One region of the Xenorhabdus sp. KJ12.1 genome, then DNA from elsewhere that is predicted to be linked to it. Evidence: predicted binding sites of a transcription regulator. Region 1 holds the regulator's gene; each other region holds the start of a gene.
The links. Region 1 encodes Fur, which represses iron uptake genes when iron is present. Its sites were predicted from a motif close to ATAATAATGAGAACNACTATCAA; they were not measured.

Region 2: a site for Fur is predicted at 1,978-2,000, ahead of ftnA (non-heme ferritin). Genes of this name have one in related genera too.
Region 3: a site for Fur is predicted at 6,384-6,406, ahead of exbB (tonB-system energizer ExbB). Genes of this name have one in related genera too.
Region 4: a site for Fur is predicted at 1,406-1,428, ahead of AACS92_RS10070 (TonB-dependent receptor domain-containing protein). Genes of this name have one in related genera too.

The regions. Positions count from the first base shown of each region.
Region 1 covers NZ_CAWNQH010000068.1:12,979-20,619, forward strand. Annotated here, with positions in the region: gene AACS92_RS10310 (TetR/AcrR family transcriptional regulator) at 1-51, shown strand, start outside; gene ybfE (LexA regulated protein) at 259-549, shown strand; gene fldA (flavodoxin FldA) at 724-1,257, shown strand; gene fur (ferric iron uptake transcriptional regulator) at 1,587-2,039, shown strand; gene AACS92_RS10330 (beta-N-acetylhexosaminidase) at 2,157-4,850, opposite strand; gene AACS92_RS10335 (DUF2000 domain-containing protein) at 5,245-5,652, shown strand; gene AACS92_RS10340 (LysE family translocator) at 5,721-6,332, shown strand; gene AACS92_RS10345 (AraC family transcriptional regulator) at 6,466-7,302, opposite strand; gene glnS (glutamine--tRNA ligase) at 7,536-7,641, opposite strand, start outside.
Region 2 covers NZ_CAWNQH010000001.1:156,447-164,087, reverse strand. Annotated here, with positions in the region: gene yebF (protein YebF) at 1-333, shown strand, start outside; gene pip (prolyl aminopeptidase) at 590-1,543, shown strand; gene AACS92_RS00735 (DNA polymerase III subunit theta) at 1,603-1,833, opposite strand; gene ftnA (non-heme ferritin) at 2,209-2,721, shown strand; gene copC (copper homeostasis periplasmic binding protein CopC) at 2,950-3,336, shown strand; gene copD (copper homeostasis membrane protein CopD) at 3,336-4,295, shown strand; gene AACS92_RS00715 (YebY family protein) at 4,518-4,880, shown strand; gene AACS92_RS00710 (GAF domain-containing protein) at 5,503-6,000, shown strand; gene proQ (RNA chaperone ProQ) at 6,096-6,809, shown strand; gene prc (carboxy terminal-processing peptidase) at 6,829-7,641, shown strand, end outside.
Region 3 covers NZ_CAWNQH010000083.1:71,372-79,012, forward strand. Annotated here, with positions in the region: gene AACS92_RS14835 (BglG family transcription antiterminator) at 1-271, opposite strand, end outside; gene AACS92_RS14840 (PTS sugar transporter subunit IIB) at 454-768, shown strand; gene AACS92_RS14845 (PTS transporter subunit EIIC) at 870-2,093, shown strand; gene AACS92_RS14850 (PTS lactose/cellobiose transporter subunit IIA) at 2,122-2,484, shown strand; gene AACS92_RS14855 (glycoside hydrolase family 1 protein) at 2,471-3,907, shown strand; gene AACS92_RS14860 (HPr family phosphocarrier protein) at 3,927-4,187, shown strand; gene AACS92_RS14865 (cytidine deaminase family protein) at 4,218-4,604, shown strand; gene exbD (TonB system transport protein ExbD) at 4,701-5,126, opposite strand; gene exbB (tonB-system energizer ExbB) at 5,133-6,164, opposite strand; gene metC (cystathionine beta-lyase) at 6,708-7,641, shown strand, end outside.
Region 4 covers NZ_CAWNQH010000067.1:26,430-34,070, forward strand. Annotated here, with positions in the region: gene mutS (DNA mismatch repair protein MutS) at 1-1,049, opposite strand, end outside; gene AACS92_RS10070 (TonB-dependent receptor domain-containing protein) at 1,700-4,159, shown strand; gene AACS92_RS10075 (GFA family protein) at 4,234-4,596, opposite strand; gene AACS92_RS10080 (plasmid pRiA4b ORF-3 family protein) at 4,823-5,428, opposite strand; gene map (type I methionyl aminopeptidase) at 5,613-6,407, shown strand; gene AACS92_RS10090 (phosphoethanolamine transferase) at 6,741-7,641, shown strand, end outside.

The DNA of each region.
Region 1 (7,641 bases):
CAAAATCTTGATTCTTTTACCTATATGATACGAAAGGTTTTTATGCCGTAATCCCCGTATCCATGTACTGATTAAGGAAATGACCTTAATCAGTACAAATGGTTCCTTTTCTGCTTTATCTGTTTCACGATACTTTATTAACCACTATTGTTATACCCAATCCTGATAATCTCTCCTATCAACCAGTAGCGACACGCGCCCAGCTAAGGTATCATTGCCGGCTATATTATTGGTACACGCCCTTTATCAATTGAATTTATGGCAAAAGAACAAACTGATCGCACCACACTGGATTTGTTCGCAGATGAACGCAGGCCTGGGCGACCTAAAACAAGTCCGCTGTCCAGAGATGAACAGCTTAGGATCAATAAACGTAATCAGCTACGCCGGGATAAAGTCAAAGGACTTCGCCGGGTGGAGCTAAAACTTAATGAAGATGCTGTCGATGCACTGAATCATCTGGCAAAACAGCGCAATATCAGCCGCAGTGAATTGATTGAACAGATGTTGCTGGCTCAGTTAGCAACAGAAAATAACCTTACCAATTAACGGCTTTAATTCAACAGCGTGATACGGCGCTACCACACAAATCTGACAGACTTGTCACTGATGTTTGGTCAAAATAAAGTTTTTTCGTTTATTAAAACTGATATTTTTCTCCTGCTGATTTCAGCGTGACGTGTATAGCTTAACTACACATAAAACAAGAGGTTAATCCACTTTATGGCAATAATAGGTATATTCTTCGGCAGCGACACTGGCAACACAGAGAACATTGCCAAAATGATCCAAGAAAAACTGGGCGGTGCTGATGTTGCGGAAGTCCACGATATTGCCAAAAGCAGCAAAGAAGATCTTGAAGCTTTCGATATCCTGCTGCTAGGCATTCCAACCTGGTATTACGGCGAAACCCAATGTGACTGGGATGACTTTCTCCCGACACTGGAAGAAATCAATTTTGAAGGAAAATTGGTTGCCTTGTTCGGCTGCGGTGATCAGGAAGATTATGCAGAGTATTTCTGTGATGCTATGGGCACCATTCGCGATGTCATCGAACCTCGTGGTGCAATTATCGTTGGTCACTGGCCAATCGAAGGGTATCACCATGAAAAATCAAAAGGAATGGCAGACGATAAACACTTCATTGGTCTCACCATTGATGAAGATCGCCAGCCAGAACTGACTGATGAACGTGTTGAAACTTGGGTAAAACAGATCACGGCTGAAATGAGCCTGTCAGAAATCCTTGGCGCATAAAATTGTTCTGGCGTCTGATAGACATAAGAAACGTCTTTTGCACAGGATAATTCCTGAATAATGTGTCATGATAACGCGATAGGCATGGTTTTCATTTTCAATATCCATGCCTATAATCTACAACGTGAAACTAAATCATGATTCTCTCACAATAACACCCATAACTTATGGATTTTGAGTCGCATCACGATGGCAAGGGTACTCATCCTCCGGAACATAGAACACTATGTGACAGAAATAAATGAGTACAGCCAACAAAAAGGCGATTTGAAAAACGATGGGTATGTATTGTTAAGTTCACTAAACTCAAGCTACAGGACTGAATCCGCATGACCGACAACAATAAAGCATTGAAAAATGCTGGACTTAAAGTAACACTTCCTCGCCTGAAAATTCTGGAAGTGCTACAGGACCCAGAATGCCATCATGTCAGTGCGGAGGATCTCTACAAAAAACTGATTGATATCGGTGAAGAGATTGGCCTCGCCACTGTCTATCGCGTGTTGAACCAGTTCGATGATGCCGGCATTGTTACACGCCACAATTTTGAAGGCGGTAAATCGGTTTTCGAACTCACTCAACAACATCACCATGACCATCTAATTTGTCTCGACTGCGGTAAAGTGATTGAATTCAGCGATGAATCCATTGAAGAACGTCAGAAAGATATCGCAACACGTTATGGAATCAAGCTGTCAAATCATAGTCTATACCTGTATGGTCACTGCACTACAGGCGATTGTCGCAAAGACGGTTCGTTACATGATGAGAAAGCACGATAAGGAGTCAGCATTTACTGCTACTTCTAGTGTCTGACCCTGTCAGAGAAGCTACTGCCGATTAGCTAAGACTAATCGGCAGGTTGCTTTTGAATATCCTATTAAAGGGCAGCTTTAAGATTACTCAGAGAATACCTCTTCCACCCGGCTGAAACGCTTGCCGTCAGTGCTGACAGAACGTATTTTCACATGACCATTAACATGAGGCCGCTGTCTGTCATCATAAGCTTCCCATGTTTTTCCATCATCTAATGAATACTGAATAGTCAGACCCGGCAAGGCGATATTCGCTTCCAGTATCCCGGAGACAATTTTTGCACCGGGTATCGGCAGACGATACGGAATATGAGCTTTATCCAGTTTAGCCATTTCGCGCTGTCCCATCAGATTAGCAAAATGCAGCCAATCCTTATTAAGCTTATCGGTGTCTACATACCGTGTAATTCCGCCTTTATATTCCCTTCCTTGCTGGTAATTCTGCTCCCACTCAGCCTGATGCCATGCCCGTTCCGCCAACGGTAATAAGCGCGGATAAATCATATATTCCATCTGCTCATCAGTGCGCACAGTCTCACTCCATGACTGCCCTGACAGCCCATATGCTCCCGGCCAACGTTTACCGCTGTTTGCATTAAAATGGTCTCCGTTGATATCCACTGAAGTTTCAGCGTTTTGTGGCATATTATTGGGTGCAAAACTGAAGATTTTCGCTTCATCATTAAAACGGGAGGCCCAGTAGTAGCCCCGCTCTTTCGGATTGACCTCGTAGGGCATATCCAGATAAACATAATCAGGACTGGAAATAATGACCTGATAGCCTTTATTAGCCCAGTCATTAACAGAATCCGCACCGCCCCAATAAAGCGTATCCCAGAAGTTGACCGCAACATGTCGTGTAGCAAAGTCTTTTGCTGATTTCGCATGTTTCAGTCCGTCCTGCCATGATTGCATCGTATCAATGCCATGTTTATTAACGATTTTACTGACTTCAACCGCAAAATAACTGGACAGTTCATCAACATCTTTGATAATGCCCTCCGCAATCATTTTTTGACAAGCCTGAGATTTTGCCCACGGCTTATCTTCAATTTTCTTATTGATGATCCCTTTACCCGGCTCAATCGGGCCATCTTTATCCTGATATCCCGCGCCCAGACGAATATTTTTCGCTTCATCGCCCCCATAGTGCCATGTTGTCAGTAGTGAGCCGGCTTCTTTATGCATCTCGGCAATTTCACTGATAACTTTGTCAATAAAACGTTTGGAAGAGTCCATACATGGATTCAGATAACTATGGCGATCATAAAACTGTACAGATGTTGTATTTGAGGTATCTGTCGGATCGAGCAGACGATACTCATTAGCTGCCTGTTCTTTTCCTTCTGCCATCAGTTTCTTATAACGGGCTTCCATTGACACCACCGCTGCACGGGCATGAGCCGGAATATCAATCTCCGGGATCACCTCTATCTGACGGGCTTTAGCATATTCCAGAATATCAATGTAATCCTGACGACTGAAGTAACCACTTCCCATATTATTACTATCCGGCCCTGAGCCTAACTGTGGTAGCAGGCACTTTGTCTCACTTAAATCATGGCAGCGTTTACTGCCGATTTCTGTTAGCTCCGGTAAACCGGGAATTTCCAGACGCCAGCCTTCATCATCACTTAAATGGAAATGGAATTTATTCAGCTTATAAGCAGCCATTTGATCCAGCAGACGCAATACAGCTTCTTTACTATGGAAATTACGCCCGACATCAAGGAACGTGCCACGATACTCAAATCGGGGTGCATCTTGTGCGGTTAATGTGGCAATTTTCGGTACACCATCAGCCGGGATCAGGGAAAACAGCGATTGCAGGCCGTAAAACACGCCGGACTGATCAAAAGCAACTATATGTGCTCCCTTGGGGGTGATATCCAGCGAATAAGCACCTTTCACCCGCCAATCACCCGCAAATTTGTCAGCATTAATTTGCGTTGTAATCAGGTAACCGTTATCGGTTAATTTAATCTTGTGAGCCGCAAAACGATCCCGAATCACCCTGACTGATTGGCCGCTCAATCCTCCCAGTTCCAGTTTTACTCCACGGGACAAATTGACATCCTGTGAGTGGATCGTCACCTTTTTAGGTGTCGGAATAATCTTCCCACGCAATTTATCTTCACTAATTAACACCATCTGACGATTTTTCTCAAAACGGTTTTCAGGTGTCATCAGGACATTATGATCCGTTGTGGTGCGTTTCCACTGTTCTGCCTGAAAAGGAGATAAAAATGCACTCAGATCTTCAGTATCCGTATTTACCAATACTTTAGGAATGGCATCACCGGATGTGGCATACCAGCGCGGCATAAAATCAGTGCTATAAATCTGCCAGTATTCTCCAATAATTGGCAGTATGATTTTTTCATTCGCTCTGATGCCCCTGAATTTTTCAGTCGGTTCCAGCCTATGCAAATCCCCTGTGATGTGAGTGATTTTATATTGCTCATGATCAATTCTGAGGATTTGGCGGATACTGTGAAAATAGAGTGACCAATCCGCAGAATCAATATTCTGATCACCATTAGTCAATATGATATTAACCCGATTACAAGCTGCCCAGTCTGCACCTAAAATGGCGCAATTAGTCCCATGTGCTCCGGCCTGATTGTCTACGATACTGAAATTCACATTTAATTTGCTGAGTGAATCCACTACCTGCTGTGATGTCATTTCCGTACGAATGTTTTCTGCACAAGCACCCGCAGTGAACCCTGCCGCTATGAGAAATGCTGCCAAAGTATGTAATTTAATGCTTTTCATTAATAATGACCTCGTCCGAGTTTATTTTTTCGCCCAGAACAAAAGGCTGTTTCTGACATATTAAAATGCGTTTAAACAACATGTTATGAACAACATCATTTAAGCAATATGGCTTCAATAACACGATTTAAATGACATAGCATCAACACAAAATAACCCTACACAACATGTGACTATAAGGCAATTTTTAATCTTGGTAGAAGGGCTTAATTTTCATTACGATTCTTTTGTATATAAAAAAAGTGATGAAAATCATACTTAATCTTTCTTTGGGGCCGTGCATTTTTAATATTCATCACGTGTGGAACGTATCCATGCACAAACGTACAAGACAAATATGATGCCGTTAATTAAATATATTGTTCACATAACAACGTATGGAAAATGACTTAAAATGTTTGATACAAAAATTGCTTTCATAGTGCGGGATGACTTACAGACCTGGCAAAAACTTAATGTGGTTGCATTCCTCGCAACAGGCGTTGCTTCATCTGCATCGGAGATTATAGGTACCCCCTATATCGACTCTTCTGGCCATAAATATGGAAGCATATGTGGTCAACCTATGCTTATTTTTGATGCTGATATTAATGCACTTCAACGTGTTCATAAGAAAGGCTTGGAGCGATCTCTCCTTCTAGTTCCTTACGTCTATACAATGTTTTCAACAGGTCACGATGCCGCGAACCGAGAAGTTTTTTTAGCCGAAGATGCGGATAACATGAATTTAGTCGGCCTCGCTGTGCATGGTCCAAAGAAATCGGTAGATAAAGCAATAAAAGGATTATCTCTTCACAAATGATTCAATTTTGATTGAATAGCGGTCTATTTCAAGCTTATAAAAATTTAAAATTTATTTAGAGAGATTGTATGGAAATATTTCTTTATACCCTTGGTGTAATGTATAGCCCCGGCCCTGTTAACTTTATGGGTATGAATTCTGGTTTAACCGGTCAATTTAAAAAAACGATTGGCTTTTTTATTGGGGTAGGCTGTGCAATGCTTACATTATTTATATTTTTAGGGTATGCAGGAGAAGCTATTATCTCTCATAAACATCTCCCCTATATTTCATTACTTGGATCCTTATATACATTTTATCTTTCATTTAAAATGGCAACATCTAATATACAGTTAGATAAGAGAGAGATAATAGCTACACCTGATAAAAATCTTACATTTTGGAATGGTTTTTTAATTCAAGCATTAAATCCCAAAGGTGTACTTGTCGTCTTACCTGTCACTACGATTATGTTTCCTGCTGCTCATATTACAGGATCAATGATATTTTTAGTATCGGTACTGATTTCAATTGGTGGAGCTGGTGCACCAGGGCTTTATTCATTTTTTGGTGAAATTATTGGTAAACAGATAAAAAATACTTCATGGCTTAATCATCTAAATAAAGTAATGGGCGCTATGCTGGCTATTGTTGCCATTTTTATGGCTTATGATTTTTTTGCTGGCATTAACTTAATATAAGACGTGTTAGTTATTTCCTCCATCTTTAAATAATACGAAAAATAGATTTCATCTTTCGGTATTACTAAAATATTCGACTTATAATTATTTATTTTATATTTGAAGGTGGAGGCTCTCCGTCATATCGTTTTTATTAGCATATAAATTTTTTATGGTGATTATTTCTGTTTATATTTCTCCAGTGTGCTGGTGTTAAACCAAACGCTTTTGTGAAATGTCTTGCCATATGGCTTTGATCGAAAAAGCCTGCTATCAACGCAGCATCAGTAATAGAATCTCCAACCATTAAGCAGGATTTTACTATATCTAATCTGCGCATTGTCATATAACGATGAGGGCTTGTTCCGAATAATAACCTGAAATCTCTAGAAAGACTCCAGCGATCACGATTTACGTTACATTCAAGCTCACCTAATGTTATATTTTTATCTAAATTTGAGTGAATATACTCTCTTGCTCTTTCCGCAGCGAAATAATCAAAATTTCTTTTTTTATTTAAAGCAGATCCACTTGCTTCAACTAATGAAACAGCTAAATCATAAAGAGCATCATCTTCTTCCATAGGATCTATTCTGCAATCCATATTTTGTAAAATTGCATTCGTTGCTCTAAAAATATTGGGATCACGGGTAATACCATTTTTTATAAATGGTAATGGTTTTCCTTTTATTATTTCTTGTATTATTGATGGTTCGATATATATCATTTGATAGTGGAAACCAGCACTCGTCCCAGCCTCGCCATCATGAACTTCGTCAGGGTGTAATACCATAATATTGCCAGGAAGACTGTGTTGCATCTTACCACGATAGTGAAAGCTCTGGACTCCAAACAAGGTCTTCCCAATTGCATAGGTATCATGTCTATGAGGGTCATAACCGTGATTTAAAAAATAAGCCTCTATTCTTTCGACTTTCCTTGTTTCAGGTGCTCTATATACCCAATCTCGCGATGTAGCTAATCCATGCATATTAACTCCATATGACAATGATATTTTGGAAAAATTATTATTTTCTTATAGAACGCTATTCTAATTGCAATGTACAAGGTATACCGTTACCCATCTGCTAAAGATTGGTGAGAGGCTTTTACCTCTCACCGGAAACCAGCTTTTGACTAGGAAAATTCATTACCGCGAATTTGCCATTCACATACCACCTCTATACAACTAGGTCTCTATTAGGTATGTATTCTTAGCTGATATTATTCTTTAGAGATTTTCGCCCAGGTATCACGCAGACCTACAGTGCGGTTAAACACTAAGTGTTCAGCCGTTGAACGTTTGCTATCAGCACAGAAGTACCCTTCA
Region 2 (7,641 bases), on a different contig from region 1:
GCCGTTGCACTTTCTTTTACGTTTACAACTGCTGTATCAGCTGTTGAAAATGACCATGTCGCTAAATTTGTTTCCTGCAAAAATCTGACTAAAGATCAAATAGCCGCACAAGTTAAACAAGATTTCCTGCAAAATCGTCTTAATCACTGGGATAAGGACAGGAAACAATTAGGTACTGCAAAACCCGTAGCATGGGTAAATGTCAACGATATTACCGGTGATAAAGACGCATTGCAGGTTCCGTTAGTTGTCAGGGGCACTAAAAATGACAAAAGCTATAATGTCACAATTGATTGCCAGAAAGAGACTATCAGCTATAGTGAAACCCGGTAATTAAAGAGTCATGATAGCTTCATATGTGTTCGGGATACTAGAAACGTATCCCTTTTTATGCCTTTCTTCTTTCAGTTTGCCTATTTGTTGGTTGTACTCTCTTATTCCTACTACTAATGAGTTATGCTTCCGGGGGATCAATTAAAGGCTCCTGCTTCCCAATGGAGCCACTTTTGGTTGCTCCGGCAACTTTGTCACTCTCTTACTGGCGGACACAATTTGGAACCCAGTGGGTGTATCTGATTAAGAGGTCTCTATGACGGAATTACGGAAACTTTATCCGGCTTATGATGCATATAAGACTGGCTATCTGGATACCGGCGACGGGCACCAGATTTACTGGGAACTGTGTGGTAATCCTAAAGGTAAACCTGCGGTATTTATTCACGGAGGACCAGGCGGAGAAATAGCCCACTACCATCGGCAGCTATTCAACCCTGAACATTACCATGTCATGTTATTTGACCAACGTGGTTGTGGGCGCTCTAAGCCTCATGCAAGCCTTGAGAATAATACAACCTGGCATCTGGTAGATGATATTGAACGCTTACGTACACTAATGGGCGTTGATAATTGGCTGGTTTTTGGTGGTTCATGGGGTTCAACATTATCTCTGGCTTATGCCCAGAAACATCCTCATGCTGTATCAGAGCTGGTATTAAGGGGAATATTCCTACTCCGGCCTCAAGAATTGCAATGGTATTATCAGGAAGGTGCTTCCCGATTTTTTCCGGAAAAATGGGAACGTATATTATCCATTCTTTCTGAAGAAGAGTGTGCAGATGTGATTAGTGCTTATCAAAAACGTCTGACAAGTAGTGATCCCGTCGTACAGTTGGAAGCCGCTCAACTATGGAGTACCTGGGAAGGTGAAACTATCACACTGTTACCTTCTGAACATACAGATTCATTTGCAGAAGAACAGTTCGCTCTGGCAATTGCACGTATTGAAAATCATTATTTTATCCATAACGGTTTTATGGATGAGACGCAACAGCTATTAGATCATATTGATGCTATCAGGCACATTCCAGCAGTCATTATTCATGGGCGCTATGATATGGCATGTCAGGTACAGAATGCTTGGGATCTGGCAAAAGCATGGCCAGAAGCCGAGCTCCATATTATTGAAGGAGCAGGTCACTCTTTTGATGAACCGGGTATTTTGCATCAGTTAATCAAGGCAACGGATAAGTTTGTCGGAAAGTAGATAAGGTAACCACTTGCTCACGCAGTGGTTACTTTTTACAATTTTTTAATTGCTATTTTTTAACGGCTTTTGGGCTCGTAAGGTAAACGTGATAAAGACCTTGATTGCTGACGGTAATGCCTCAACCGCTGCTGAAAATATTCCCTCAGATGTTGTGGCTGGGTTTGCTCAACATTATCCGGAATGACAGGCATATTATAACGCTCTTTAAATGCAACCCCTGATGCAGCTAAATCAGTGTTGACTTTGTCCATCTCACCTTTTGATAGCCTGGCTAAATTATGCTCTATCATATTGTCTCCAAAAAATACTATGTATACCTTTCGTCTCTCAAGTTGATTCTTGAAATCTATAAGATATATCCTCAGGAGATAAAATTAATGGAGTCTCGTTCATTTAGCAAGCTGTTATTTGAATAAAAAATAGTCGAGTGAATATTAATAATATCAATTATCATTTCTATTAAATTGGTTTTATTTTAATAAATATTAAATCAAATAAAATTGATTATTATTTCATTATATTTAATGAGATTTATTCTTGTTAGGGGGTGAGATTAACTTATTAATTATCAATGAGTTATTTATTATTAATTTATTTTTGTTTTATTGGTTTTTAATAGGCATAATATGCTCCAGTTAATTAATCATCAGGAGATTGGGCTAATGTTAAAACAAGAAATGATCACGAAATTAAATGAGCAATTAAATCTGGAATTTTATTCTGCTAATTTATATCTGCAAATGAGTGCATGGTGTAGTGATAAAGGGTACGAAGGAGCGGCAGCATTTCTGAGAGCCCATTCACAGGAAGAAATGCAGCATATGCAACGCTTATTTGATTATCTGGGCGATACTGGAGCAATGCCTGTACTGGGCGCAATTCAGGCTCCACCTGTTGAATTCAGTTCCATTTCTGATGTATTCAATCAGACCTATGAGCATGAAAAACTGATCACTGAAGAGATTAATAAACTGGCTCACCTGGCGATGACAACTCAGGATTATTCTACTTTTAACTTCTTACAGTGGTATGTTTCTGAGCAGCATGAAGAAGAGAAATTATTCAAATCTATTCTGGATAAACTGGGTATGGTGGGTGAAAGTGGTAAATCTTTATTCTTACTGGATAAAGACTTGAAAGGATTATCTGTTCCTGCACATGCAGCCCATGCCTGAGAAAGGTTTATAATAAACTAGCCTCTATCTGTCTGATGGATTTTTGGACCGTGACTTCTGTTTTTTGACTATGTCAAGCAGGATTCACGGTTTTTTCGTTTTATTTTCCACTATTGTTTTTGCGTGGTGCTTCACAGGTCCGGTCTTTTACCACAGATTAAACTTGTCTTTTGATATAGAATCCTCTCAATTATAAAATTCGTCTTTATATTAAAGGGTTATATATTTATGACTATTTTTAGCATTCGTTCATTTTGGACTAAGTTATCTGCCTTGGTTGTTTTGTTTGTTGGAATATCCTGCCAACAGGCTTTAGCGCATGCCAATTTAAAAGATCAAACTCCGGCTGAAAATACAACTGTTGAAGCTGCACCACAAGCTATAACTCTGAGTTTTTCAGAGCGCATTGAACTCGGGTTTAGCAAAGTAAAATTAATTGGTCCGGAAAAAGAAGAGATTAAAACAGGAAAACTGGAGCTTGATCCGGAGACTAAAACCAAGTTGATTCTGCCGGTTGAAGCCAAACTGTCCGCCGGAGAATATCGCGTTGACTGGAGTGTATTGTCAGTCGATGGTCATAAAACAAAAGGTGTCTATAACTTTACTGTAAGATAATGATTTCACTCGAGGCATTATACGTACTCTGCCGTTTCTTCCACTTTGTGGTTGTAATGCTAATGTTCGGGCTTAGCCTGTTCATTACCTTACTTGCATCAGGCCACTTTTCAGTATTGATTAGAAAACGGCTGAAGTCTGCTTTAGGGATTAGTACGGTACTGGCTTTTATTACTTCAATCGTCTGGTTTATCGTACAGGCTGGGCTGATGGGAGACGGCTGGCACGATGCTTACCAGCCTGAAATATGGCAGGCCGTATTAGGAACCGCTTTTGGCAAGGTATGGCAGTGGCAATTGTTGGCTGCAACACTTGCTGTGGTAGGAATACTCTTTTTACGTACTGATGCCGGTAGTTCTCAAGTAAACCACTTTTTATTATTAGGCTGCTCTGTTGTCTTGCTTTCAAGCCATGCCTTCATTGGGCATGCTGCTATGTATGAAGGAGAACTTGGTCAACTGCTTCAACTGAATCAGGTTGTCCATTTACTCAGTGCAGGTTATTGGTTTGGTGGGTTATGGCCGTTTTTGCTGTGTTTGCAATTTTTACGTTTGAAAAGTAGTGCTGGCTTGAATTCAACTCCTGGCAAGGTGGGGGGGGATGACACAAAGAATCGTTTTTATGATGAAAGTGTTGCTGCGATGAGACGATTTTCTAATTATGGGCATCTGGCCGTTTTTTTGGTGATTGCCACAGGCATTGTCAGTAGCATCATTTTAATTCCGGGCTGGCCGGTTTTTGATGTCCCGGCCTCCGAATACCAATCAATGTTATGGCTAAAAATAATATTGGTCACAATTATGGTCATCTTAGCCTTAATCAATCGTTATATCCTAGTGCCTAAATTAAAGCAAAAAGGGCGCTATGAATTGCTAATGATCAACAGTTGGCTGGAAATCATTCTGGGAACAACTGCCCTGCTATGTGTTGCTATTTTTGCAACAGAACCTCCTGTGTGATCCTTATTTACATGCGGTATATTCCATTTTGGTCGGTTTAGCCACTTTTCAACTGTATTTCGTATTAAATGCATAAGCGCAGAGTTTCTGCGCTGCCATTTCCTTGCGGGTATAGTGTAGTGCAGTTAAGTGTATTGGTTATGGTAATGAGTGTAGTCTTAGCTATATAAACAGGGAAAAGGGCGTTAGAATTCGGGTTGTGTATTTATCTGGGGAATAACAATGAAACGAGTATTTTGTGTTTTATCTTTTTTGTTTTTTTCTTTTCAGGGGATAGCGGCTCCAATACAAACTGTAAGTAAATTACAGTTTGGTAAGCAATGGGCTTTCACCCGTGAAGAGGTTATGCTTGATTGCCGTTCAGGAGGTGCATTGTTCGTGATAAACCCCAGTACGCTTATGCAATACCCACTTAATGAACGAGCAGAAGAACTTGTGCAAGCCAATCAAGTGATTGCAACACCGCTAAGTACAATACTTCTAGATGATCCTGAACATAATAATCAAAAAATGAGCATTGAACCATTTCAAAAGGCAGCCATGTCTTTATGTGATTATAAATTAGGTGATAAAAAAGATAGGTGATTTTTATTGCTAATATGAATGAAATGTCAATTAATGTGCTAATAAATTAATCAAAATTGGTAAATTACCATGTGTCAACTACTCTTTAAGAGGTAAGTTGTTCTACGTCTCAATGGCATTTTAGCGCACGGCTCTCTAACAGAGCCATTTTCCCTAGGCCGAGTAGAGGAATGAGCTCGGCCTTTTTTTATTATGCTTACCATAATTAGTGAATAATTTTACTCTTTTTTCACAGGATCATGTTTTTCCTAATTTGTATAATTTGTTCAGTAGGCTTTGAGTGGCAATAATGTAGTGACAAACAAACACAAAAAAATCGCAATAAACAACCATTCGTCGGTAGAGAGAATATTGGATAATAATTTGAACAGGAACACGGTTTGGACTGCAAATCAGGTAGTTTTATAATATAAGCTGTGATAACTAACTGAATTTTAAAAGTGAATACTGGTAAAATTCTCGAAAGAAAATTCTAATTCTGTGCTTCAGACTTTAAGCTGGGGCAGCGAATACAAGGGGTAGCAGAAAATTTATCGGAGTGACTGATATCTTTAATAAGAATCCCTGTTCGTTAATTTATTGTTGTTCATTTGTTGTTCTTGACTACTTTGTATAGGTGTATATGGATAAGTATAAACTCTATGAGAATTTATCAGATAGCTTGATGGCATTATTATCAGGTGAGTATAACCTGATCGCGTCTCTCGCAAATACAAGTTCATTGTTATATGAACATTTGGATAATGTTAATTGGGTTGGCTTTTACTTGGTAGATGGTGATACCCTAGTTTTAGGGCCATTTCAGGGCAAAATTGCCTGTGTTCGTATTCCTATAGGGAAAGGGGTATGCGGAACCGCTGTAGAAAAGAATAGTATTCAGCGTATTTCTGATGTACATGCTTTTCCTGGTCATATAGCCTGTGATGCCAATAGTAATGCTGAAATTGTCCTTCCTTTGGAAATTAATGGGCAAGTTATTGGCGTTCTTGATATCGACAGCACGGTTTTTGACCGGTTCGATGAATACGATGAACATGGCTTGAAAGCCCTTGTTAGCAGGCTTTGTGAGCATTTGGGGCAATGTGTTGTGCCAAAATATCTGCAACAGAATGTAACTTAACTTATGTATGACGTGGCATTTATCGGCAACACCATTATAATGTCGCCTGTTCATGCCTGCGCTGGTTGGCAAAACCGTTGTAATCAGGAAATTTCATGGAAAATCAACCTAAGTTGAACAGTAGTAAAGAAGTCATTGCTTTTTTGGCTGATCGTTTCCCGTTATGTTTCGCCGCAGAAGGTGAAGCACGTCCTTTGAAAATCGGGATCTTTCAGGATATCGTTGAACGTATTCAGGGCGAAGAGTGTTTAAGTAAAACACAACTCCGTTCTGCTCTGCGCTTGTATACTTCCAGTTGGCGTTACCTTTATGGTGTAAAAGAAGGTGCTCAACGTGTTGACCTTGACGGTAATGCATGTGGTGAGCTGGAAGCTGAGCATATTGAACATGCGCGCCAGCAGTTAGCGGAAGCTAAAGCTCGTGTACAGGCTCAACGAGCTGAGCAACGTGCCAAAAAACGTGAAACAGAAAACGTATCTGACAAGAAAAGCGAACGTCCTGTGAATAAAAAGGCTGCGCCTCGTCGCCGTCCGGAAGCAGGTAAAAAGGATGATAAACGTCCAACTCGTCCGCAAGAGCGTCCGCAGCAATCGCGTAAACCAGCAGATAAAACTAGCAAAAAAATTGCACAACCTGAGTTAACCTCAGTTACAGATGTATCCTCTTTGAAAGTCGGGCAGACAATCAAAGTAAATGTAGGAAAAAGCCTAATGGATGCTTCTGTGCTGGAAATTGCGAAAGATGGTGTAAGAGTGCAGTTACCTACTGGTCTGGCAATGATTGTACGCGCAGAACACTTAAAGTTCTGATACGGAGGCCAACTTGGGCATGAACAAACTCATTACTTTGGCTTTCGTTTTAGGGCTATCATTTTTTGGTACAGGGTATGCAGATACTGTCAATGATGGCGCTGCTCGTAGTAATGCTTCTGTACCTGTTGCCGGAACAGCAATTGGGAATAATCAGCTTACTGTTACTATAAATCAGTTACCCGATCTAAAACCGGAACCACAACATGCGACAGTAAGTAAACGGGTTGTTTCCCGTTTTCTCAGTTCTCACTACCGACATTTCAATCTTGATGCCGATTTCTCAGGCAAGATCTTTGATCGTTACTTAAATATGCTCGATTATGGGCATAATATTTTTTTGGCATCAGATATCGCGCAGTTTGCCACACAAAAAGGGCTTTTGGGTAAAGAGCTTGAAAATGGTGATTTACACCTTCCATATACATTATTTAACTTACAGCAAAAACGTCGTTTTGAGCGCTATCAATATGCTCTTTCCAGGTTAGAGCAGCCTATCCGCTTAGATGGAAATGATAAGCTAGAGACTGAACGTGATAAAGCACCGTGGCCTACGAGTGTTGAAGAATTAAATAATCTTTGGGATGCAAAGATTAAGTCAGATTGGATAAATCTTAAACTCTCAGGGAAAAATGACAAAGAGATCAAGGAAACGCTGACAAAACGCTATAGGACGTTACTGAAACATTTGACTCAGAGTAAAAGTGAAGATGTTTTTCAAATCATAATGATGGCTTTTGCTCGTGAAATAGATCCTCATACTAGCTACCTTTCACCTCGTAATACAGAGCAGTTTAATTCAGAGATGAGCCTTTCACTTGAAGGGATCGGT
Region 3 (7,641 bases), on a different contig from region 1:
TAGACTTAATCAGATAACATGCTCTTTCCTGATAGGTTCTCGGAAAATCACTGAGTTTTTGCTTCAATTTAAGATTTGAATCAGATGATAAAACATACCCTGAACGTCCGGAGATAATGATTTTACTCCTGTAGGATTCATTAATTTCCAGCACATAATTTTTGACAGTTCTGATTGAAACATTTAAAACCTGAGATAATTTAACGGCTAAAACCGGGTTATTTTGTTCCATTAAGTAATTCAATAATTCTTTCTGCTTAGGCCTTAGCATTATAACCCCCCTGTTAAATGAACAAGTAACGCTTAAAACTTACAAATTAAACCAATTAAAAAAACAGAAAATTGCCCTCCTGAAGTGAAAACAGATAATTGAATATTAAATCCGAATTTAAGATAGTAGTTTATATATCCGAAAACAAAAATCAATTAGCGACAAAATAATGAGGAGTTTATATGAAAACCATTTTTATTATGTTGTGTTGTGGTGCCGGTATTTCCAGTGGAATGCTGGCTACAAAAACCAGAAATGCTGCCAGAAAAAAAGAATTATCCGTTACTGTTGAAGCCAGAAGCGAAAGCGAAGTTACTGAGTATTTTTCAGTAATCGATATTTTATTTCTTGGCCCTCATTATGCCTCCCAACAAGAAGAATTCCAGAAACATGCTGATATTTATAATATTCCCGTCATTGTCGTACCTCAAAATATCTATGGCAAACTGGATGGCGAGGCATTGCTGGAATTAGCTATAGCCACACTAAACAAATAAATTGAATCATTAACATTATTATTTACAGCACCGGGGTTTTTTATTTATATCCAATTGATGGAAGAGAAAATAATAAAGAGAGATGCAAAATGAAAGCATTTATGTCGTGGTTATCTGATTCGTTTGCACCAGCGATGCAAAATTTCACTAAACGACCATGGGTTGCTGCTATTTCTGGTTCCATGCAGAAAAACATCCCATTTATTTTAGCGGGTTCACTGATATTTTTTTATAATGTATTTCGTTCTTATCTTCCTTTTTTACCCAATCTTGGTCGAATAGCTGAATATTCCTTTGGCATGCTCGGCTTAATTACAGCGTTTATGATTGCCAATCAGATGATGGAAAAACTTCATCATTTTCGGTATACCCTGATTGCCGGCCTGACGTCCATTTGTGTTTATATGATGTTCATTAAGCCAGAGTTTTCTGACGGTAATATGATTGTTAGTTTTGAACGATTCGGCCCTGCAGGAATTTTACTGGGGATTGTCACCGGCCTGTTTGTTTCCTATCTTTTCCACTTATACACAAAAATAGGTTTTCTGAAAGACAGTACTCTACCTGATTTTGTCACTGGCTGGATACACGCCATTATTCCGATTCTGCTTTCTATCGGAATCGGAACATTATTAGTATTCACCTTTGAAATTGATATTTTCTCCCGCCTGCTTTACCTCTTTTCACCTATTGCTGCATTCGGTCAGACACTGCCGGGCTTTATATTGATGGCATTAATTCCGGCTATTGCATTCTCAATGGGGATTTCCGTCTGGACATTTACTGGCCTGCAAATGCCTATTTTTATGCTTGGTATCAGCACCAATATTACTTTGGTGGCGGCAGGTCAGGCCCCGACCAATATTGTGACTTATGAAACCATGTATACAGCGGCGTTAATCACAATGGGTGGAACCGGTGCCACTCTCGCACTGAATCTTTTAATGCTGTTTTCAAAATCCAGAGATCTTAAGGCAACAGGTTATATCTGTATCGGGCCTTCGTTTTTCAATATCAATGAGCCACTGGTGTTTGGTACACCAATTGTGCTCAACCCACTGCTCATGCTACCGATGTGGATTAATGCGATCACCAGCCCGATCATTATCTGGGTGTTTATGCGCTCCGACTGGCTGAATATCCCTGCCAAAATGATTCAGGTCGGTCAAATACCAGCCCCGTTTTCCAGCGTCATGATTACTGAGGACTGGCGGGCGATTATCTGCTATTTGGTGCTAATGGCCGTGTTCCTCGTGACCTGGTATCCCTTCTTTAAAGTGTATGAGAAAAAACGCATTGAAGAAGAAAGCCTCAACGCAGCATAAAACGACTCTACTACAAGGAAAAACAATCATGAATAGTGAGGAAAATATCTTAATTGCTATTTCTATGGAAATTATTCTCGATGCAGGTAATGCCAGAGAAAAAAGTGAAAAAGCAATGAAATTCGCTCGTAATGACGATTTTGAAAATGCTCGCATATATATGGAAAAAGCACGAAAGATGATGTTGTCAGCTCATCAAACACAAACTGATGTTATTCAAAAAGAGACTCAGGGCGATGATATTAAATTAAGTCTGCTATTTATTCATGCTCAGGATACGTTAATGACGATACGTAGCGAGTTACTCCTGAGAGAAGAAATAATTGATTTATATAAACACATTAAAAATGTGAACGATAATAAAGGAAAAAATCATCATGACGAAAAATAACACGCTATTTCCTGAAACGTTTCTCTGGGGCGCCGCAACCAGTGCTTATCAGGTTGAAGGCGCAGCAGAAAAATATGGTAAGAAATTATCACAGCAAGATATTCTCAATAATAAACCCGGGTTAGCTGATTCTCATATTACCAGTGATCATTATCACCGCTATAAAGAAGATGTTGCCTTAATGAAAGAACTGGGATTAAAAGCCTATCGTTTTTCTATCGCATGGTCGCGTATTTTTCCTGATGGCATCGGGAAACCCAATGATGAAGGCGTACAGTTTTACCATAATCTTATCGATGAATTATTAGAAAATGGCATTACACCAATTCCAACGCTTTATCATTATGATATGCCAATGGCTTTGGTGGAAAAATACCACGGCTGGATTGACAGACAAAGTGTCAATGATTTTGCCTACTACGCTGAATTTGTTATCAAAGAATACGGCAGGAAAGCCAAGTACTGGCTGACGATTAATGAACAAAGCATTATCGTACAATTCTGGACGAAAAAAAGTTTTATTCCTGAACAGTATCTCGATAACGAACAGATTAAATATCAGATAAATCATCACATGAATATGGCTCACGCGATCGCCTGTAAATTAGTCCATCAATGGGTGCCGGAAGGTCAGGTTGGGGCAGCATTGGGATATTCAGCTATTTATCCGTTGACCAGCAAACCAGAAGATAATCTGGCAGCTCAGAATGCCAATGATCTGCGTAATTACTATTTCACCGATATTTATTTGAAAGGCGAATATAATCAATCCGCTTTGATCTACCTGAAAAGCCAGGGGCTGGCACCTAATATTGAAGATGGGGATATGGCGTTAATCAAAGAAGGATATTCTGATTTTCTGGCTCTCAATTACTATTGCAGCCATGCAGCCGCCGCCGCACCAGCAGGTGCTCAGAGGCGCATGGATGGCTTTAATCCGACAGGTATCAAAGGGCAAATGGACGGTTATGAGATCCAGCCTGATTACTATCAGATCCACAAAAACCCACAGCTTGATACTACCGACTGGGATTGGTCTATTGATCCGCTTGGGCTTGAGTATCTATTACGCGATTTATATACCCGTTATCAAAAGCCATTAATGATCACCGAAAATGGTTTTGGCGCTGATGATATTCTGGAATCTGATGGCACCATTCATGACAGCTATCGCATTGATTATCTGAAACAACACTTACAAGCGATTAAACGGGCAATGGATTCCGGCGTTGTCGTGCTTTCCTATAACCCGTGGAGTTTTATTGATCTTCTTTCCACCAGCAATGGTTATAAAAAGCGATATGGTTTTGTTTACGTCAACCGCACTGATGACGACCTCAAAGATCTCGCTCGTTATAAGAAAGATTCATTTTACTGGTATCAGAATGTTATCCAGACACGTGGTGGTTCATTAAACGAATAGAATAGGAATAAGTGATCTAATGACTGAATATTCCGTAATAGTCACAGCCCCTTCGGGGCTACATACCCGGCCTTCGGCACAACTCTGTAATTTAGCCAAGACTTATAGTGGCACAGTAGAAATTATCAGAGGAGATAAAGTCGCTAATTTAAAAAGCATGTTCAAAATTATGTCGATGGGAATTAAAAATGGCATGGAAATTATTGTTCGGGTAGAAGGAGAAAACGAAGAGGAAATGGCGAAATCCGTTGTTGATCTTATTCGTAGTATTAAAGAGTAAACTTTATTGTTTATTTATTGGAAATAAATTATGGTCTCTTTTGATGAAATGGAAAGTATTGCACACCAGCTTATTTCTCCGACACAATTAAATAAATATATTAAATATGGTCACGTCGCTGCGGCCATTCAGTGTGAATCCGGCCATATTTATACCGGAGTGAGTATTGATACTTCCTGCTCTATGGGATTTTGTGCAGAGCACGGTGCCATCGCCGATATGATAAAACATGGAGGGAACCGGATAATTAAAGTTATCGCGGTTAATAAATCCGGCGATATTATTCCTCCCTGTGGTCGCTGTCGGGAATTTATCAGCCAGATAAATCGGGAGAATATACACACCGAAGTGAAAGTAAATAAAGAGGTGGTTTTACTATTGGGTGAATTATTGCCGTTTGATTGGAAAAATATGTAAGCATTTTTACTTTTAATTAATGTCAGATAGAAAAACCTGCCCGAATTTATTATTCGGGCAGGTTTTTTTACTCATACAAAATTAATTTTGTAGCGTTTATTTCGCTTCTACCGCTTCCATTCCAACCAGCCCTACTTTGAGGTAACCCGCTTTACGCAGAGAGTCCATGACACTCATCAGAGTTTCATAATCCACGCTTTTATCCGCCTGGAAGAAAATCGTGGTCTCTTTATTGGACTGAGTTGTCTGATCCAAGACTGAAGAGAGCGAGTCACGGTCAACCTGTTGATCACCGACAAATAACTGGCTGTCGGCTTTAACTGTCAGAAAGACCGGTTTCTCCGGCCGTGGCTGTGGCTTAGCTGTGGATGCCGGTAAATCAACCTTGATATCAACGGTTGCCAGTGGTGCGGCCACCATAAAGATGATCAGCAGCACTAACATGACATCAATAAAGGGTGTGACGTTAATCTCGTGTAATTCACCGCTATCGTCCAAATCTTCATTAAGACGTATTGCCATAATTAATTACCTTGCTTCTGCTTTATCAGTTTTTCTGTCAGCCAAATCAAGATCACGACCAAGCAACAAAATTGCCTGTGCCGCAGTATCACCAACCTGCCCACGGTATGATGAAATAACACGGGCAAAAATGTTATAGATAACGACCGCAGGAATTGCAGCGACCAGACCCAGTGCGGTTGCCAGCAGTGCTTCTGCAATACCCGGAGCAACAACGGCAAGGTTAGTGGTTTGTGAATGGGCAATACCAATGAAGCTGTTCATGATCCCCCAGACAGTTCCGAACAGGCCGACAAACGGTGAAATTGCACCGATAGTTGCCAGATAACCGTTTCCACGTCCCATATGGCGGCTGATTGCAGCAACTGCACGCTCCATACGGAATGAAGTGCGCTCTTTTGTACCGTCTTTATCGATACTTTCGGCAGATAAGCTGCGCTCAGTCTGTGCTTCGCTCAGTAACAAGCGGCTAATGCTGTTCTTAGCGAAGTCTGAGGAAATTTTTACTGCCTCATCCAGACTGGCAACATCAGCTAAAGCCAGCTGTTCTTTACGTAAGCGGCGACGCGCTATTAACAGTTCAGAGCCTTTAGAGAAGAAGAGTGCCCATGTAATAATAGAGGCAATCACCAGACCAATCATGACGCTTTTTACGACCGCATCAGCATTCTGATACATACCAAAAACGGAAAGATCCGTTGCAAAACCGCTGGACAGATTTTCTGTTTCTGTCGCCACTGTGGTTTCTACTGCACCAGCTTCTGTTATTTCAGTAACTTCTGTAGTGACTGTTGGCTGTTCTGCCGTCGCTGCCTCGCCCGTTTTCTGCGCTTCACCTTGCTGTGTCTCTGTTTTCACTTCACTAGCCTGTGGAGCCACGGAAGATACCGGTGTTTCCGGCGCTGCTACCTGAGTGGCAGCCTGATTTTCTGGCGCGGTAACCGCTGTAGTTGGTGCAGTATTAGCTGGTGTAGTATCAGCCCATGCTGAACCTGTTAACCCGAATGCCAATAGAATAGAAGCTGTCAAATTACGCATCAGTTAGCCTTACTCTCTTTTTTATAGATTCTGTTACTTAGCAGTGAATCGCTACTCATCTTGCTAATCCTGATATATCTGTCGCCTTTCAAACCGCCTCTTTGTTGGCTGAAGCTCGAAATCGATTAGGTATATGTTTTATCACTTTTTGCCCAGTTTCATGTTTTTCATCACATAAGGGAAAAAGTCCGTTCCAAATGATATCAGACATTGCGCGATTTGATAGTAATTATCATTACTATTTAATAAAAAAAGTGGTAATAAAAAGGGGTTATCCCATCCATTTTTTCTTTTTTACCGTTCTCACTCACCTTGAATTTTTGTCAAGTTGTAAGAATCCCTTTGTAAAAAATCTGACTATTCTTTTAACTTGCTAATGATCATACACAATGGATTTCAAGATGCGTCGCGGCGGCAAGGGAGTTCATCCCCAGGAGCATAGATAACTATGTGACTGGGGTGAACGAGTGCAGCCAACAAAGAGGCAACTTGAAAGACGAAGTGTATATTTAAGCAATCGTGATGAGTCAGGGGGAGGGTTATATGTCAGAAAAAAAATTGGAAACCAGGCTAGTTGAAGTCGGGAGAAAGCGTAAATACACACAGGGAGCGGTTAATCCTATTATCCAGCGTACTTCATCCGTCATTTTCAAGACGGTTGATGATATGAGGCATGCGATAAAAAACAGGGCTAACGGTGAGCTGTTTTACGGGCGGCGTGGCACTCTGACGCATTTTGCTTTTCAGGAAGCAATGGCTGAACTGGAGGGTGGAGTGGGCTGTGCTTTGTATCCTTCGGGTACTGCCGCTATTACCAACAGCATTCTGGCATTTGTAGAAACAGGTGACCATGTTCTGCTAACCGGTACAGCTTATGAACCGACTCAGGAATTTTGCAAAAATATTCTTAAAAAGATGCATATCTCTACTGATTATTTTGATCCTCGACTCGGTGAAGAGATTGCCTCACTCATTCAGCCAAACACAAAAGTCATCTTTCTTGAATCCCCCGGTTCTCTCACTATGGAGGTTCAGGATATTCCCGCTATTGTACAGGCGGCCCGACGGGTTAATCCCGATATCGTTATTATGATCGATAATACCTGGGCTGCGGGTGTTCTTTTCAGAGCACTGGATTTTGGTGTCGATATTTCTATTCAGTCCGCGACAAAATATATTATCGGCCATTCAGATGGCATGCTTGGTACGGCTGTTGCCAATAAACGCTGTTGGGATCAATTACGGGAAAGCTCTTATTTGATGGGGCAGATTGCTGATCCTGATACTGTTTATTCCGCAAATCGAGGGTTACATACTCTGGCTGTCCGCTTAAAGCAACATGAAGAAAGCAGCCTTATCATTGCTAATTGGCTCTCCCAACGCCCCGAAGTCGCTGAGGTTTATCACCCTGCACTGCCTTCCTGTCCCGGTCATGACTATTTCCAACGTGATTTTACTGGTTCCTGCGGGCTGTTTT
Region 4 (7,641 bases), on a different contig from region 1:
AAATCGCCAACCTGACGCAAGAACGGTTGTAGCTCAAAGCCTATCTCCTGAAGCGCAGAAATAGCCTGCTGGCGATTTTCCAGTATATCACGATTGCGGATTGGAGTATGGAGCCAGCGTTTCAACATACGGCTGCCCATAGGCGTCACACACTGATCGAGCACAGAGGCAAGGGTGTTTTCAGTGCTTCCAGACAGGTTCTGAGTCAATTCAAGATTACGGCGGGTAGCGGCATCCATGATGACCGTCTCTTGCTGGCTTTCCATTGTGATATTGCGGATATGAGGCAGAGCCGTGCGCTGAGTGTCTTTGACATATTGCAGCAGACAGCCTGCCGCCCGCAGTGCCTGTGGAGCCTTTTCGACCCCAAAGCCGATAAGATCACGGGTACCAAATTGCAGATTTAGCTGCTGCTTTGCCGTATCCAGTTCAAATTCCCACATAGGGCGACGACGCAGGCCGTGATAGCGTTCGATCAACCCCATGTGCTCAAAGGCTTCAGGATAGAGTAATTCAGCCGGACGGGTGCGCTGGAGTTCAGCAGCAATTGTATCTTCATCAGCCATTTCAGAAACACGGAAACGACCGGAAGTGATATCCAGAGTAGCGTAGCCAAACCCCTGACTGTCATGCCAGATAGCCGCCAGAAGGTTATCCTGACGTTCTTGCAGCAATGCTTCATCAGTGACCGTCCCCGGAGTCACAATACGTACAACTTTACGCTCAACAGGGCCTTTGCTGGTGGCAGGATCGCCAACCTGTTCACAGATTGCCGCAGATTCACCCAGTTGAACCAGTTTTGCCAGATAGTTTTCAATTGCATGATAAGGAACTCCAGCCATTGGGATTGGCTGGCCTGCGGACTGCCCACGTTTGGTCAGAGAAATATCCAGTAACTTTGCTGCCTTTTTCGCATCGTCATAGAACAACTCATAAAAATCTCCCATGCGATAAAGCAGCAAAATATCAGGGTGTTGCGCTTTCAGGCGCAGATACTGCTGCATCATGGGAGTGTGGGTGCTTACATCCTTTGCTGGAGATTCTTTCATGTTGATTTGATTCAATTTTATTGTTCCTGTTGACTCGGTTGGGCTATCGACACTCAGTCAACCCATCTAAATGACAAAACCTAAATATAATCAGCTAAGGATAGAACGCTAGTGAACCTCTGCTGGGCGAAAACACTATCTTATCACTGATAATCTGTGCGATTCATCTGTGGATTCGATGGCTGATATTAAGAGGAAGAGTCATACGGTAGGTTATCAGGATTGCAATCGGGAATGTATCGGATTTTTTGACTATTAAATGGGATTGCGAAGCGGCTCGATTTAAATATTTTCCCTGATGTATCGATGTTGGTCATTTTTGATTCAGTGGTGCTGGAAAGATAAATTATCCAGTAATGATAATTGTTATTGTTTGCATTTGTTTTTGGTATTAATTATCATTACTGTCCTTATAAGAACGATACAAATATACCAGCAGCACACAACAAATGAGTATACCTATTATTTTTCGACCTAATCCTCCGCGTTTGGGCGGCTTTTCATTATTATTTTTGGTTGGATCGTTTTTACTCATTGGTTGTCTATATTTCGCTGATTCTGGTGCTCATCAGTTACTTCCTACCCCAATTAAATTCAAATTGAATTAATTATCACACTGAACTAATAGCCATAACATGGAAGCATTAAAAGTGGAATCATCAACAAACTCGTTCAGCTCCCCACTGAACCTGAGAACAGGGATTTTATTAGCACTACTGGGAAACACAGTTTTTCCATCTTACGCAGCAGACACTGATAAAACATCGAAAACCGCGCCAGAAAATCCTCATAAGCCAGAAACCGTGGTACTTAAAGAGCTTAAAGTTTCCGGATTCAGTGAAGCACAGCTAAACGCTGATTTACCTTATATGACCCCCGGTTCCAGTACTCATATTTCAGCGGAGCAGGTAGAACAGCGCCGTGGTACATCCGTGGGTGATTTTCTGAAGGGAACGCCGGGTGTACTGAATAGTGAGAACCGTAACTCTGGTGCGCTGGATGTCAATATCCGTGGGATGCAGGGACAGGGAAGAACACCGGTTATTGTTGATGGAGCCATGCAGGAGACAACGATTTACCGTGGTTATTCAGGAGTTGCCGGACGCACATATATAGATCCGGATTTGATTAGTTCGGTAGATATTGAGAAAGGCCCGAGTACAGGGGCTGACGCTAATGGAGCCATTGGCGGAGTGGTCAGGGTAAGTACGCTTAATGTGAATGATGTTGTTTTACACGGCCAGACATTCGGTGTGAGAATGACTGGTGGGTTTAATAATAACAGTACAAGGCCTCCGGAAGTGGGTACGGTTGGTGGTTATCCGAGAACCCCTAATTATTTTACTAGAAAGCTTTATGAAACCTATGATGAATCTGACGGGATGGATCGGCATGGCGGACTCCGGCCAACGGGGGGAAATGGTAGTATTGCATTAGGGTTTAAAAGTGAATATCTGGATATGGTTGCTGCTTTTGCTCGCCGACAAAATGGTAACTATTATGCGGGTAAAAGAGGTAAAAATGCGCCTCAACCCTATTTTTCCTCATCCGAAAGACTTACTCCTTACAGAATGAGTGAGGAAGTACTGAATACCTCAATGGATAATATTTCTCATCTGTTGAAAGGAAAGCTGAAGTTTGGTGAAGGTCAAGCCCTTGAACTGGCTAGAAACGAATATATCAGCCGCTATGGTGAAATAATGCCATCATCAATAGTGCGTTTCGGTGCGCCTTATGAAGGTTTTATGAATAAAATTAATGTTACTTCATATACGGCACAATATCGTTTTAAGCCAGAAGGTAATTATCTGGTCGATTTAAAAGCTAATGCATTTTATAACCAAGCTGTGAGCCATATTAATAGCTCAAGCCCTTTATCAGGAATAACAGTAGACCGTACTTATAGTCAGACAGATAAATGGGGAGTAGGTATTAATAATACATCAGAGATCCTGTTTCCTTATGGGGATCTTTCGTTTACCTATGGCGCATCTTACACGTATGAAACTACTGGTTATCCGAAGAATGAGACCTATGACGTGCTTAAGAGCGGTTCTTTTAGGGAAGGATGGCGTAATGATTATAATATTTTTGCTAATGCCGAATGGAAGCCTCTCGATTGGCTGACCCTTGATGGTGGTTTGCGTTATTCATATTTCAAATCCCATGATAATAATCCTATATTCCCAAAATTCGATTATGTGGATGGGAAAATGATCCCCCTATCTCACAAGGTTACCTACGGAGAGGGATTAGAACGTACTGCCGGTGGTTGGTCTCCGATTATCAATATGACCCTTGAGCCTTTAGAAGGTCTTCAATTCTATGGCAAGTATGGCTCTGCTATCCGGTTACCAAGCCTGTTTGAAACAACTAAAGGCTGGTCTCAGACTCCGAATACAAACCTCCTGTTATCACCTGAACGTTCCCTGTCATGGGAAGTCGGGATCAATGTATTGAAGAATGATCTGTTGATGGATGGCGATAAATTCCGTACTAAACTGAGCTATTTTGATACACAAGTTAAAGATTATCTGACCAGAATAAACAACGCAAAACGTGGTCAGTATGAGACTCAGCTTACAATGATCAATGTTGATAGAGCGGAGTGGCGTGGTTTAGAGCTTTCATCAAGTTATGATGTGGGTTTTGCTTACGCTGAATTAGGCTGGTCATATTACACACACACGCTATTTTGTTTAACACCAGAACAGGCAAGCATTAATCCTAAAATGCGCTGTAATCCGGGGGGGATTCCGGACAGTTACGTTGTGAACCATATCCAGCCGAAGAATAGTTATACAGTGACATTAGGCGGACGTGCTTTTGATCAGGATTTGGATATGGGAGCTACGCTAAGTTACTTTGGTAGCCGACCTAGTGTAGGGCTGAGTGATGTTAAAGGGCAGCGTTCAAGTGTGTTGGTTCACGTTGAATGGGAACCTTACACAACCGTTGACCTGTTTGTGAAATATAAAGTTAATAAAAACATCCGGATTCAGGCAGGTATTGATAACGTGACTGATGTCTATTACCTCGATCCGTTAGCAATGGGATTAATGCCGGGACCGGGACGTACTTTCAGAACGAATGTGACTGTTAAGTTTTAATTACAATCGTTGTGAACACCTGACTGAAATGCCTATTCTTGGACGGAGTAGGCATTTTCTTTTCTGTATTATTTTCATTTCGGTTGTGAAGGCGGGTAAGAATGTGACAACGGGGTTAATTCTTCTGATTCATGATTATCAAAATTTCCCAGAATTAATCCAATCGTCGGGCCATCATCAATCGCACCTAATGAACTACCACAATGATTACAAAATGCCCGGCTGGAATAATCAGAGGATCGATATAAAGAAGGAAAGCCACCCTTTCCAATCCATCGCACTGAATCTTTCGGAAATTCAACCCAGCAGAGTGTCAATGCTCCGGAATGTTTCTGACACATCGTACATGAACAGGTATGGGGATTATTAGGCGTTCCTGCCGCAATGAATCGAATATTGCCGCATAAACATCCACCACGATATTCAGATATATCCATAATCCTTTCCCATAAAAAATAAATAGCTTCATACACAATTAATAAAAGACGCTTGCTATTTTATTCACCGGGATAAATAGCAAAGGCCCTTTATATACACTTCGTCTTTCAAGCTGCCTCTTTGTTGGCTGCGCTCGCTCACCCCAGTCACATAGTTATCTATGCTCCCGGGGATTCTCTCTCTTGTCGCCGCGATGCATTTTGAAATCCATTGTGTATAAGTAATTCACCCGAACAAAGACAGATAACGATCTCTCGACCAGCGATAATATAAGGCCAGCATATTATTGACTTCCTCGGGATAAAATTTTTCAGGTAAAAATGCTTCACCGGGGGAAATTTCAGTTTCACCATGTATCCATTCAAACATTTCCTGATATTCTTCATGGGCTGGATCTTTAAGAATATTAAGTAGATCCCTATAACCATAGACTCCGCCACAATCTTCCGGAGGGCAGGCTTGTTCTCCTTCGAGGCAGAATATCGGCATGGGTAATTCTTCCGGTGAATAGTTACTGTTTTCCAACAAGATTTCATGTTCCCATGAGTCACCAAAATCATAAAGATAAATGAATTTACTTCCTTTGCGTTTGATGAGTGAATCCAGTTTGAATTTCCCTTCCTCATGACCTTCTTCTGGTGCTTCAGGCCTTTCGGTAAAACGTTTAGAATCCAAAATAAATTCATGTAAATGACTATCTTCCCAGCCCATTACAACTTGAATGACATCATGTAATCTATCCAATGAAATATTGGATGGAACAATGAAGCGACGCCATATAGCGGGTTTTGTTTCTGTAAGTGTAATTTTTAACTGATAGAACTTTTTCATTTATTACCCTTAATGACTTGAATAATTGACAAAGAAATATGTTGAGTTCAATAAGGCTTCATTACAGTATGAATTTCCTATAGTGATAATGCGAACAAATTTTAATAAATAGCTTGAGTTATTCACTTATGCAAGGGCATGATTAATAGAAGCCCCTATTTACTGAAAAAATAAGAGAAAATTAATGGCAGATAGTACTGGCGTATTGATTAAAAATTCAGAAGAAATAAAACGAATGGAAATTGCGGGACATATGACAGGGCAGGTTCTTGAAGCTGTTCGTCAGATTATTGTCCCCGGAGTGACGACATTAGAAATAGATGCGTTTTGTCATAATTATATCGTTAATACACTGAGAGCTATTCCTGGTAGTCTGGGGCAATATGGTTTTCCCCATACAGTTAATACATCAGTTAATCATGTCGTTTGTCATGGCTGGCCATCCGATAAGAAATTAAAAAATGGTGATATTGTTAATGTGGATGTGACAGTAAAAAAAGAGGGATACTATGGCGATAGCAGCGTCACGTTTTGTGTCGGAGAAGTTCCCTCACATGCCAGACGGCTGGTGGATATCACACAAGAGTGTCTGTATAAGGCGATCAGGATTGTAAAGCCGGGTATCACATTAGGTGATATCGGGCAGACAATACAGCAGCATGCTGAGGCGAATAATTATAGTGTTGTCCGTGAATACTGTGGTCATGGTATCGGAAGTAGTATGCATGAAGAACCTCAGGTTCTGCATTACGGGAGAGCGGGTGAAGGAATTGTACTGGAAGAAGGCATGACATTCACGATTGAGCCAATGATCAATCAGGGGAAAAAAGAGGTTAAGCTGCATAAAGATGGCTGGACTGTTACAACGAAAGATCGCCGCTTATCAGCTCAGTTTGAGCATACTATTCTGGTTACGCATGATGGTTTCAGGGTTCTGACCTTACGGGATGAGGAACGGGAGATGTTTGAGCGCAGCTAGCTTCCCGGTTTTGTACTCAATTGATAGATACAGTTCGTCTTTCAAGTTGCTTCTTTGTTGGCTACGCTCGCTCACTTCAGTTATATAGCTATCTCTGCTCCTGGGGGGGAGTTCCCTTGCTGCCGCGATGTATCTTGAAATTCACTGTGTATAGTTATCTTTTTTTGTGATTTTAAGCAGGCTGTTTTTTGTTTTCTAATAGTCTGCTATGACGTAGTATTATCAGAAATTAAAGTCTATTGTTTAGTATAGCCATCATTTTTCTGGGTTTATAAACAATAAAGGAACTGACTTACAGCAATATTTATGGTTATAAGGAATACCGATAATATTATGTCCTCACTTTATAAAAATAAAAATATTTTTTATTTAATCTCTCTTTTTCTACTGGTATTACTGATTCATAATTGCTTGGGATATCAGCTAAAATTAATATATGTTTTTAGTGCTTTCGCATTCTTTTTATTTCTTGCTTCCAGTAATAAATGTTTATATGTCGTACTGATCTCTTTGTTTTCCATTGTCGGAATATTATACGCACCGCTTGGTCTCAACTACGGTTTTCCGGATATTAACGCTGTCGGTTCAGTGCTTTATACCAACCGGAATGAAACACTGGAATATATCAGTGGGTTTCCTGTATCAACTTATTTGACTGTGTTTGCTATTTTTATTCTGATGTTGTGCTCGGTAAAATTAAATGCCGCTTTTTCAGCAAAAGGTAAGAAGTGGTTATTGGCACTGTTTTTTATTTCTGCGTTTTGGTCACCTGTTAAGGGATATGTGAAGTCGGGTTTTGTGGATAGTTATGGACTTCTGAATACCAGTTTACCTGAAATTCGCTTTTTTAAAGACGCCTACCAAAGTTATGTGAAGGTTATGTCTGAAAATAACCGGTTTGCCAGCGTTATCAAATATCAGGATGACTGGCAGCCTACAGTTACAGAAGATAAGTACGATACCTATATTATGGTTATTGGCGAGAGCGTCCGTCGGGATTTTTTAGGGGGATATGGATTCCCTGATAACAATACGCCCTGGTTGGATAAAACGAATGGAACAATATTCACTAACTATATTTCTGCTGCACCATCCACTCAGCTTTCATTGACGAACTCACTGGCAATTCGTCAGGAAAATCAGATCAAGCTGAATAACAGTATCATGACACTGGCAAATAAGGCTGGTTTTGAAACTCACTGGATTTCCAATCAAGGTATGAAAGGCGGGTTTG